Prochlorococcus marinus str. MIT 0918: one gene and its partners. The protein of the gene in region 1 binds, or shares a complex with, the protein of each later gene. Links are inferred from orthologs where the notes say so. Each region holds a gene or a part of one and is shown in the gene's direction. Other genes may lie near its edges. The genes, in order: O5636_RS08485, nuoH and O5636_RS07830.

The links.
Region 2: the proteins of O5636_RS08485 (region 1) and nuoH are in contact, whole or in part, in a cryo-EM structure (PDB 6KHJ), measured with the Thermosynechococcus vestitus proteins. The link is inferred for Prochlorococcus marinus str. MIT 0918 from one-to-one orthologs. Residues at the interface, in WP_126986108.1 of Thermosynechococcus vestitus: Gly6, Tyr7, Glu8, Tyr9, Phe10, Gly12, Phe13, Leu14, Ile16, Cys17, Ser18, Pro21, Ala24, Leu25, Ala27, Ser28, Leu31, Arg32, Pro33, Ser35, Arg40, Leu41, Thr42, Thr43, Tyr44, Glu45, Ile51, Gly53, Ala54, Trp55; in WP_126985484.1 of Thermosynechococcus vestitus: Gln8, Lys26, Trp29, Leu30, Pro33, Met34, Met37, Leu38, Leu83, Ile84, Phe85, Lys86, Glu87, Asp88, Val89, Leu90, Pro91, Ala92, Thr100, Ala104, Val107, Ile108, Phe111, Leu112, Tyr114, Ile115, Ile125, Ser126, Leu128, Phe133.
Region 3: the proteins of O5636_RS08485 (region 1) and O5636_RS07830 are in contact, whole or in part, in a cryo-EM structure (PDB 6ZJN), measured with the Thermus thermophilus proteins. The link is inferred for Prochlorococcus marinus str. MIT 0918 from one-to-one orthologs. Residues at the interface, in WP_096411116.1 of Thermus thermophilus: Glu45, Ser46, Asn48, Pro50, Ala51, Gly52, Glu53; in WP_223903221.1 of Thermus thermophilus: Met26, Thr27, Asn29, Gly31, Pro32, His34.

What each region holds. Positions count from the first base shown.
Region 1 is NZ_CP114780.1:1,567,330-1,570,370, reverse strand. Bases 95-2,976 are described here. They hold O5636_RS08485 (NAD(P)H-quinone oxidoreductase subunit 3), read left to right. Parts: upstream 95-1,295; coding sequence 1,296-1,658; downstream 1,659-2,976. Other genes in these bases: O5636_RS08470 (gluconeogenesis factor YvcK family protein), read right to left, coding at 2,958-2,976; O5636_RS08475 (NAD(P)H-quinone oxidoreductase subunit J), read left to right, coding at 2,419-2,961; nuoB (NADH-quinone oxidoreductase subunit NuoB), read left to right, coding at 1,690-2,397; O5636_RS08490 (rubredoxin), read right to left, coding at 776-1,162; O5636_RS08495 (photosynthesis system II assembly factor Ycf48), read right to left, coding at 95-768. In the rest of the region: more of O5636_RS08495, read right to left, coding at 1-94; more of O5636_RS08470, read right to left, coding at 2,977-3,041. UniProt on the Escherichia coli protein: NDH-1 shuttles electrons from NADH, via FMN and iron-sulfur (Fe-S) centers, to quinones in the respiratory chain. The immediate electron acceptor for the enzyme in this species is believed to be ubiquinone.
Region 2 is NZ_CP114780.1:1,433,889-1,437,030, reverse strand. What follows is about bases 159-3,141. They hold nuoH (NADH-quinone oxidoreductase subunit NuoH), read left to right. Parts: upstream 159-1,082; coding sequence 1,083-2,201; downstream 2,202-3,141. Other genes in these bases: O5636_RS07755 (NADH-quinone oxidoreductase subunit J), read left to right, coding at 2,969-3,141; ndhI (NAD(P)H-quinone oxidoreductase subunit I), read left to right, coding at 2,325-2,966; O5636_RS07770 (citrate synthase), read left to right, coding at 159-1,012. Also shown: more of O5636_RS07770, read left to right, coding at 1-158; more of O5636_RS07755, read left to right, coding at 3,142-3,142. UniProt on the Escherichia coli protein: NDH-1 shuttles electrons from NADH, via FMN and iron-sulfur (Fe-S) centers, to quinones in the respiratory chain. The immediate electron acceptor for the enzyme in this species is believed to be ubiquinone.
Region 3 is NZ_CP114780.1:1,446,215-1,449,327, forward strand. What follows is about bases 1-2,954. They hold O5636_RS07830 (NAD(P)H-quinone oxidoreductase subunit H), read left to right. Parts: upstream 1-862; coding sequence 863-2,047; downstream 2,048-2,954. Other genes in these bases: rsmH (16S rRNA (cytosine(1402)-N(4))-methyltransferase RsmH), read right to left, coding at 1-817; O5636_RS07835 (acyl-CoA thioesterase), read left to right, coding at 2,053-2,520; O5636_RS07840 (AMP-binding protein), read right to left, coding at 2,507-2,954. Also shown: more of O5636_RS07840, read right to left, coding at 2,955-3,113.

The sequences.
Region 1 (3,041 bases):
AATAATTGGTTTTGACCAACTCTCATAATCATCAGCTTGTTCATTTAAACGAATTTCAGCTCCTCTTGAAAGCATCCAAAGCTGTCCATTAGGTTGAAATCCCAATGTTTGAACTCTCTTACTACTAGCCCTTTGATGAGACTGCCATGTTTGATCTTCTTTATCTAAGGTGACAAAGAAATTTCCTAAACTACTAACGCTTACATAAGACCCATCATCTCTTCTACGCAAATCCCTAACCCCACCAGAAGCTTCAGCAACCCTTGCTTCCCAATTATTTCCTCCATCAGTTGTTTGATAAACAGCACCTGCGGTAGTCGCGAGTTCAGCTGAGTCTTTATCAAGAGTAGTTATTAAATAAGGGTTTCCTGGTAATTTATTTCCAAGTAATAAACGAGTCCAGGTTTTCCCAGCATTATCACTATGCATAATCAAATTAGGTTGGCCCACCAGCCATCCTTCCTCACCTTTAAAATCAATACTCATTAGCCTAAAATTTTCTTCGCTCGGAATTTCTAAGTCTCTATCTTGCCAAGTAACTCCACCATCATTTGTTTCGAGAATCAACCTATTTGCCCCTACTAAAAACCCATGACTATCGTCTACAAATCCAATATCTAATGGATTATCATCGCTCGCTAATTTAATTTCTTCCCATGGGCTCATTTGTTGAGTAGGAAGTCTTGTAGTTGTAACACACCCACTTAGACCTAAGCCTAGGCAGAGAATTAATATGAGATTGAAAGAATAAACTAGTAGTTTTTTCATGATTTTCTTAATGCAAGGAATAGAGGGACAAGAAACAAGCAGCAGCAAAAGCTAACCCACCAAAAATAAGTACATTCTTCTGCCCTGGTGGAAGAGTATTAAAACCAAAGCCATAAACCACATTATCTTCAAATCCATCAGCAGGTTCAAATTTAGCTCCTATATCCTTATACGCTGGGTATCTTGCTCTGCAAACTGGGCATCTAAAACTTATTTGGTCAAGATCTAAAAAAGAGGTCCCTGGAGGAATTCCATATTTTTTAAGGCCTTCTTTAGGGTCATAAACATAACCACAACCTCTGCATTCAAATCTATTAAAACTAAGATCTCTCGGGAGATCTGGTTTTTTTTGATCAGAGTTTTGTTTTGCACCATCATCAGTACTAAATTCCATTTCATTGGATTTAGACTGATCAAATGCATTGTTCAGTTCATCGCTCACCGTTTGCACTTTCACACAACCCAACTCTATCTAGGAAAGTGCGCTTAAGTGAGTGTCAAAATAATAATAAAGTTTTTGATGCATCATGTTTGCTCTTCAGGGTTACGACGCATTTCTTGGCTTTCTTTTAATTTCAGCGGCTGTGCCCATTCTGGCATTAGTCACAAACAAACTTATATCTCCATTAAGCAAATCCGGGGAAAGAGAGCTGACCTATGAATCAGGGATGGAACCTATAGGTGGTGCATGGATTCAATTTAATATTCGTTATTACATGTTCGCGCTTGTTTTTGTGATTTTTGATGTTGAGACTGTATTTCTTTATCCTTGGGCAGTTGCATTTCACAAGCTTGGTTTATTAGCATTTATTGAAGCGCTCATATTCATCTCAATTCTAATTGTTGCACTAGCATATGCCTGGCGCAAAGGAGCACTTGAATGGAGCTAATTAAGTGACTGATCTTCCTTCAAAAGATGCTATTCGAGACATTCGTGAGGCTACTTGTGGCCCAGTTGGTGCACCGCAAATAACTAGTGACCTAAGCGAAAACATAATTCTTACAAGCCTTGATGATCTTCATAATTGGGCAAGATTAAGCAGCTTATGGCCGCTTTTATATGGAACTGCATGTTGTTTTATAGAATTCGCTGCTTTAATTGGTTCTAGATTTGACTTTGACAGGTTTGGACTTGTACCTAGAAGTTCACCACGACAAGCAGACCTTTTAATAGTGGCAGGGACAGTGACAATGAAAATGGCACCGGCTTTAGTAAGACTTTATGAGCAAATGCCAGATCCAAAATATGTAATTGCTATGGGGGCTTGCACCATTACAGGGGGAATGTTCAGTGCAGACTCAACTACTGCTGTAAGGGGAGTGGACAAATTAATTCCCGTAGACCTTTATTTACCAGGTTGTCCTCCAAGGCCAGAAGCTATCTTTGATGCAGTCATAAAGCTAAGAAAAAAAGTAGGGAATGAATCATTTACTGATCGAGAAAAAATAGCTCCAACTCATCGTTACTTCACGATTCCACATCAAATGAAAAGAGTTTCACCATTAACTAATGGCCAATACTTAAATTTAAAAACTGATGATGAATCTATAATGCTAAACCCTTCAACAAATATTAAAATAGAAACTAAAAAAGAAAGAGAAGAAGAAAAACAAACTTCTTCTAACTGAATTAATTAAATTAATCTAATCATGGAAAAAGAAGAGAGCAATAAAATTGAAAATATTTCTGAAAAAGAGCAAGTCAATGAGACTGGTCCTATCAGCAACTTTTTAACAAATGAAGGATTAGAGCATACAAACAGTGCACCTGATCATATCGGAATAGAAATTATCAATTTAGCACCAAGCAAACTGATTGATGTTGTATTAAAGTTAAAAGAAATAGGATTTAATTACCTTCAATGTCAAGGCGGATATGATGAAGGCCCAGGTGCAAATCTAGTTTCTTTCTACCATCTAATTTCTATAGAAGATTATTTTAAAAGCAAGCAACCTAGAGAAGTAAGGTTAAAAGTATTCCTTGATAGAAATGGGGATTTAACTGTACCATCTCTTTATAAAATATTTCGAGGTTCTGATTGGCAAGAGAGGGAAACTTTTGATATGTTTGGTATTATTTACGATGGTCATCCACGTCTAAAAAGATTATTAATGCCAGAAGATTGGAAAGGATGGCCATTAAGAAAAGACTATATTCAGCCAGACTTTTACGAAATGCAAGATGCATATTAATTTTCTCTTTTATATTTTCTGTAAAAATGCATCACAGCTCTTGAAAGGCGGGCAGGATCATGGCGCAATGTTGCACTAGT
Region 2 (3,142 bases), 130 kb from region 1 along the record:
TTTTTTAGAAACTGCATATCTTCTTATATGGGGAAATCTCCCAAGCTCTCAAGAACTGAGAGATTTTGAAAATGCTGTACAAATGCATCGGAGATTAAGTTTCCGAGTTAGGGACATGATGAAATGTTTCCCAGCAACTGGTCACCCTATGGATGCATTGCAATCAAGTGCTGCATCTTTAGGTTTATTTTATTCAAGAAGAGCTATTGATAATCCCGAATATATTTACGATGCGGTAGTCAGGTTAATAGCCAAAATCCCAACAATGGTGGCTGCTTTCCAATTAATTAGGAAAGGACAAGATCCAATACAACCTAGAGACGACCTACCATATTCTGCAAATTTCCTTTATATGCTCACCGAGCGCGAACCAGACCCATTAGCAGCAAGAGTACTTGATAGATGCTTAATACTTCATGCAGAACATAGCCTTAATGCGAGCACATTTAGTGCTCGCGTAACAGCAAGTACTTTGACTGACCCATATGCTGTTATCGCTTCAGCAGTAGGAACACTTGCAGGGCCATTGCATGGTGGTGCAAACGAAGATGTTATAGCAATGCTCGAAACTATTGGCACTCCTGATAAGGCAAATAACTATTTAAATAATGCAATTGCACAAAAAAGCAAAATCATGGGGTTTGGGCATAGAGAATATAAAGTAAAAGACCCTAGAGCATCACTTTTACAAGAATTTGCAGAAGATCTTTTTGCTAGATTTGGTAAAGATGAAATGTATGAAGTAGCAAAAGCAGTAGAACAAAATGCAGGACCTTTGTTAGGGCCTCGTGGTATATATCCAAATGTTGACTTTTATTCAGGACTGGTTTATAGAAAACTAGGCATCCCAAGAGATCTTTTTACCCCTATTTTTGCTATTTCAAGAGTTGCTGGATGGCTCGCGCATTGGAGGGAACAACTTAGTGCTAATCGTATTTTTCGACCTACGCAGATATATACAGGTGAAAAAAATCGAACATGGAAAGCATTAGAAGAGAGAGCTAATAACTAATACGAGTAAATTTGATACACAGTAATTAGTAAGATTTTTCACTACTCTTAAGAGAGATTTTTATTCTCCCTTGAATACAGGCTTAGACATTGAATTGAGCTTCAATAACCTCTTGCAAGGGATAGGTGTTCCTCCAGAGATTTCTCATATTCTTTGGTTGCCACTCCCAATGTTATTAGTGCTATCTGTTGCTTTAATTGGAGTACTAGTTACAGTCTGGCTCGAAAGAAAAATTTCTGCAGCTGCTCAACAACGGATTGGACCCGAATATGCCGGTGCTCTCGGTATTTTGCAGCCGATGGCAGATGGATTGAAGCTCCTTGTTAAAGAAGACATAATCCCTGCAAAAGCTGATAATTTACTATTTACTGTTGGCCCTGTTTTAGTTTTAGTACCAGTAATACTTTCTTGGTTAATTATCCCTTTTGGTCAAAATTTACTAATTAGTAATGTTGGAATTGGAATCTTCTTATGGATTGCATTAAGTAGTATTCAACCTATTGGTTTATTAATGAGTGGCTACGCATCAAATAATAAATATTCTTTATTAGGCGGTTTAAGAGCAGCCGCACAATCAATTAGTTATGAAATACCTCTTGCACTAGCTGTTTTAGCAATTGTAATGATGAGCAACTCTCTCAGCACTATAGATATTGTTAATCAACAAAATACTGTTGGTTTTTTTAGTTGGAATATATGGAGGCAACCAATTGGCTTTTTGATTTTTTGGATATGTGCACTTGCAGAATGTGAAAGACTGCCATTTGATCTTCCAGAAGCAGAAGAAGAATTAGTAGCAGGATATCAGACTGAATATGCTGGCATGAAATTTGCTCTTTTTTATCTAGGAAGTTATATAAATCTGGTTTTATCTTCTTTATTAGTATCAATTTTATATCTAGGTGGATGGGGCTTTCCTATTCCAATTGAATGGTTAACTAACATTCTGGGTGAAACAGCAAATGCACCGGTTGTGCAAATCATTACAGCTTCTATAGGAATAGTAATGACCGTCTTCAAAACTTTTCTTTTAGTTTTCTTAGCAATTTTACTTAGATGGACTACACCAAGAGTACGTATAGATCAATTACTTGATCTAGGTTGGAAATTCTTGCTTCCTATTGCTCTTGTAAATTTACTCTTCACTGCAGCTCTTAAGTTGGCATTTCCTATTGCATTTGGAGGATAAAAAAGAAACCTTCGAATTAGCAATTGAAAACAAAATACAATTTTAAAAGTAAAGGCACTTATTTCTTTAGAAATCCCTGTAATATCAAAGTATTGGGTTATCTAAATAAGTAATTGCATTCACATGACTAGCTTTTTTCAAAAAGTAGCAGATTATAGTCAAAATGCAGTCAGCGCTGGTAAATACCTCTTGCAAGGTCTAGCAGTAACTTTTGACCATATGCGCAGGCGTCCCATTACTGTTCAGTATCCATATGAAAAATTAATTCCTTCAGAAAGATATAGAGGAAGAATTCATTATGAGTTTGATAAATGCATTGCATGTGAAGTATGTGTAAGAGTCTGTCCAATCAATCTTCCAGTTGTTGACTGGGTAATGAATAAAGAGACTAAAAAGAAAGAACTTCGTAATTATTCAATTGACTTTGGAGTATGTATATTTTGCGGAAACTGTGTTGAATACTGCCCTACTAATTGTTTATCAATGACAGAGGAGTATGAATTAGCAGCTTTTGATCGCCATAGTCTTAATTTTGATAATGTAGCTCTAGGCAGACTCCCGACGAACGTTACTACTGATCCATCTGTAATCCCTTTAAAAGAACTTGCTTATCTACCTAAAGGAATAATGGATCCTCATGAATTAACTCCCAACGCAGCTCGAGCAGGTAAATTACCAGAAGAAGTATTGAACTTAATTAACAAGGAAGACGTTAGTGATAACAAAAACGTGGAAATGAATCAATCCAAAATAGAGGAAGAGTAATAATGAATATAGTTAGTAGTACGCAACAAATTTGCTTTTTAATTCTTACAATTATAATTATTGGTGGAAGTCTGGGAGTTGTATTAATAAATAATATTGTTTACTCAGCCTTCCTTTTGGGTGGTGTGTTTATGTCAGTAGCAGGGTTATATCTTTTATTAAATGCAAGTTTTGTT
Region 3 (3,113 bases), 120 kb from region 1 along the record:
TGAGGCGTCTAAGTCGATCATCTTTTGTAAAGGAGTGTTTAACCAATCTATCTTCAAGAGAATGAAAGCTAATCACACCAAAGATTCCACCAGGTAAAAGCCAATTTGGAGCTGTTTTTAAAAGTTTCTCAAGAGCTTCTATTTCATTATTAATGGCAATGCGTAGTGCTTGAAAAGTTTTTGTTGCTGGATGAATGCGACCATACCTTAATTTATTTGGATAACATCCTCCTATGGCATATGCAAGTTCAGTAGTGCCTTCATAAGGACCTTTCATTAAAAGGTCATTTTTGATTTTTCTTGCTATTCGTCTAGAAAACTTTTCTTCTCCGTATTTATAAATCAGATCAGCAAGAGATTTTTCATCTAATTGTTCTATTAGTTCTTTTGCTGTCATGCCTTTGCTTGGATTCATTCGCATGTCAATTGGTCCATTAAAACGAAAGCTGAAGCCTCTATTGGCATGATCGATTTGAGGACTGCTTACGCCTAAATCAGCAAAAACACAAGCAACTTTTTCTTGGGGAATAAAATCAGCAAAATTAGATGAAATAAGTTTTACTCTGGATTCAAAGGAAAGAAGTCGTTTGGATGCTGTTTCAATGGCATTTGGATCTTGATCTAAGCCAATAATGTTAAAACTTGGAAAACTTTTAAGTACTAAGGCAGCATGCTCCCCAGCTCCAATAGTTGCATCAACCATCATGCCTTTTTCCAGTAATACATTGGGGAGTTTGCTAATTGCTTCCAATAATTCTTTAGCCAAAACAGGTGTGTGTTTGAAATTGGATGTGACAACCTTTGATTCTTCTTTCATAACAACTACCTAATATCTAAAGTATCCCTTTATGTGTTTGGCACCATGTCGCAGCTTGAAACGCGAACGGAGCCAATGGTGGTTAATTTTGGCCCCCATCATCCTTCGATGCACGGTGTTTTGCGTTTAGTAGTCACACTTGATGGAGAGGATGTAATTGATTGTGAGCCAGTCATTGGTTATCTACATCGTGGCATGGAGAAAATTGCTGAAAATAGAACAAATGTAATGTATGTGCCTTATGTAAGTCGAATGGATTATGCGGCTGGGATGTTTTATGAAGCAATTGTGGTAAATGCACCAGAACGCTTGGCAAATATATCTATTCCAAAGCGAGCTAGCTACATTCGAGTATTAATGTTGGAATTAAATAGAATCGCAAATCACCTGCTTTGGTTAGGACCGTTTTTGGCAGATGTGGGAGCCCAAACACCATTTTTCTATATTTTTAGAGAGCGAGAAATGATTTATGACCTTTGGGAAGCTGCAACCGGTCAAAGATTAATTAATAATAATTATTTTCGCATTGGTGGTGTTGCTGCTGATTTGCCATGGGGCTGGCTTGAAAAATGCCAAGATTTCTGCAATTGGTTTGGTCCAAAGATTGATGAATATGAAAAACTAATTACTAATAATCCAATTTTTAGACGTCGTATTGAAGGTTTAGGTGCGATATCGAAAGATCAAGCACTGAATTGGAGTTTGTCCGGACCAATGTTGCGTGCATCTGGAGTGGCTTGGGATTTAAGAAAAGTTGATCATTATGAGTGTTATGACGATTTTGATTGGGCAATTGCTTGTGAAAAAGAAGGTGATTGTTATGCCCGCTATCGAGTCAGAATTGAGGAAATGCGTGAATCGTTAAAAATTTTACGACAAGCTTGTGAAATGATTCCTGGAGGCCCTACAGAAAATCTTGAGGCTTCACGAATGAAAGAAGGAAAAACTAGTCCTTTTGCAGGTTTTGATTATCAATATGTTGCTAAAAAAGTTGCTCCAACATTCAAAATTCCTCAAGGTGAACTTTATACGCGTTTAGAATCAGGTAAAGGGGAAATAGGTGTCTTTATTCAAGGAAATAATGATGTCACTCCATGGCGATTTAAAATACGTGCTGCTGATCTAAATAATTTGCAAATCCTTCCTCATATTTTGAAGGGTGCAAAAGTGGCTGACATTATGGCAATTCTTGGCTCAATAGACGTAATTATGGGTTCTGTTGACCGCTGATTATTGTGAAATCTATTAAGAGGGAAGATTTTTTGCATTTACAGCGTACTGTTCGGTTTGGTGATACTGATGCTGCAGGGGTAATTCATTTTCACCATTTACTTAGATGGTGTCATGAAGCTTGGGAAGAAAGTCTTGAGAACTATGGGCTTCAAGCAGTTGAGATATTTCCATCCTCTAAAGATTTAGCAGTAGACTTATCGATTGCATTGCCAATTGTTCATTGTGAAGCGGATTTTTTTTCTCCCATTCGCATTAGTGAAAAATTGGCTATTGAGCTTTGTCCAGTCAGATTAGACATTAGTAGTTTTGAAGTTCAATACAAGTTCCAATCAGATCGGTCCAATGTTGCAGTTGCTTTAATAAGACATCGGTCGATCAATCCAGATACACGTTCTTTGTGTGAGTTGCCAAATAAGATTCATCTCTGGTTAGAATCAGCTGCTGTTAACCACGGTATTAGTTCTCTTTAGCCTTGACCCAGGCTTGCCATTTTTGAAGTTCCCATTTGCCTAATTTATTTCTTGATAATTCTGGGCAATTGAACCAATTCATTGGTTTTTCATAAGGTAACCAATCATTAGTAATATTTTTCAATTTTGATAAAAATGGTTGATGGCTAATGTTGATTGTTTCTGCATTGAATCTTACAAGTGCAACTATTCGTTCTCCCCACTCCATATTTTTTATAGGTAGAAGCAATAAGGAATCTATTGGAATGCTTTTTTTTTGAGCAGCTTCTAGAAGCTTGATTTGTAATTGTTCTGGGAAAACAATTTCCCCACCAGAATTTATAGCTGTATCTCTTCTTCCAAGAATTTTGAGTTGTTGCATTTGATTATCAATAACTAATTCTGCAGCATCTCCTGATTCCCACCATCCATTGTTACTTGCAATCGATTTGAGCTCGCCATTTTCTGTTAAAAATTTAGCTATCCTCTTTGTTCGAATTTGTAGTGCATTATTAATTCCAATTCGCAATTGAATATCATTTAAAGGTATGCCTAAAAGATTATTTCCAGATAAGAAATGCTCTGGATTTTGAGAGGTAATCATAGCTGCTGTC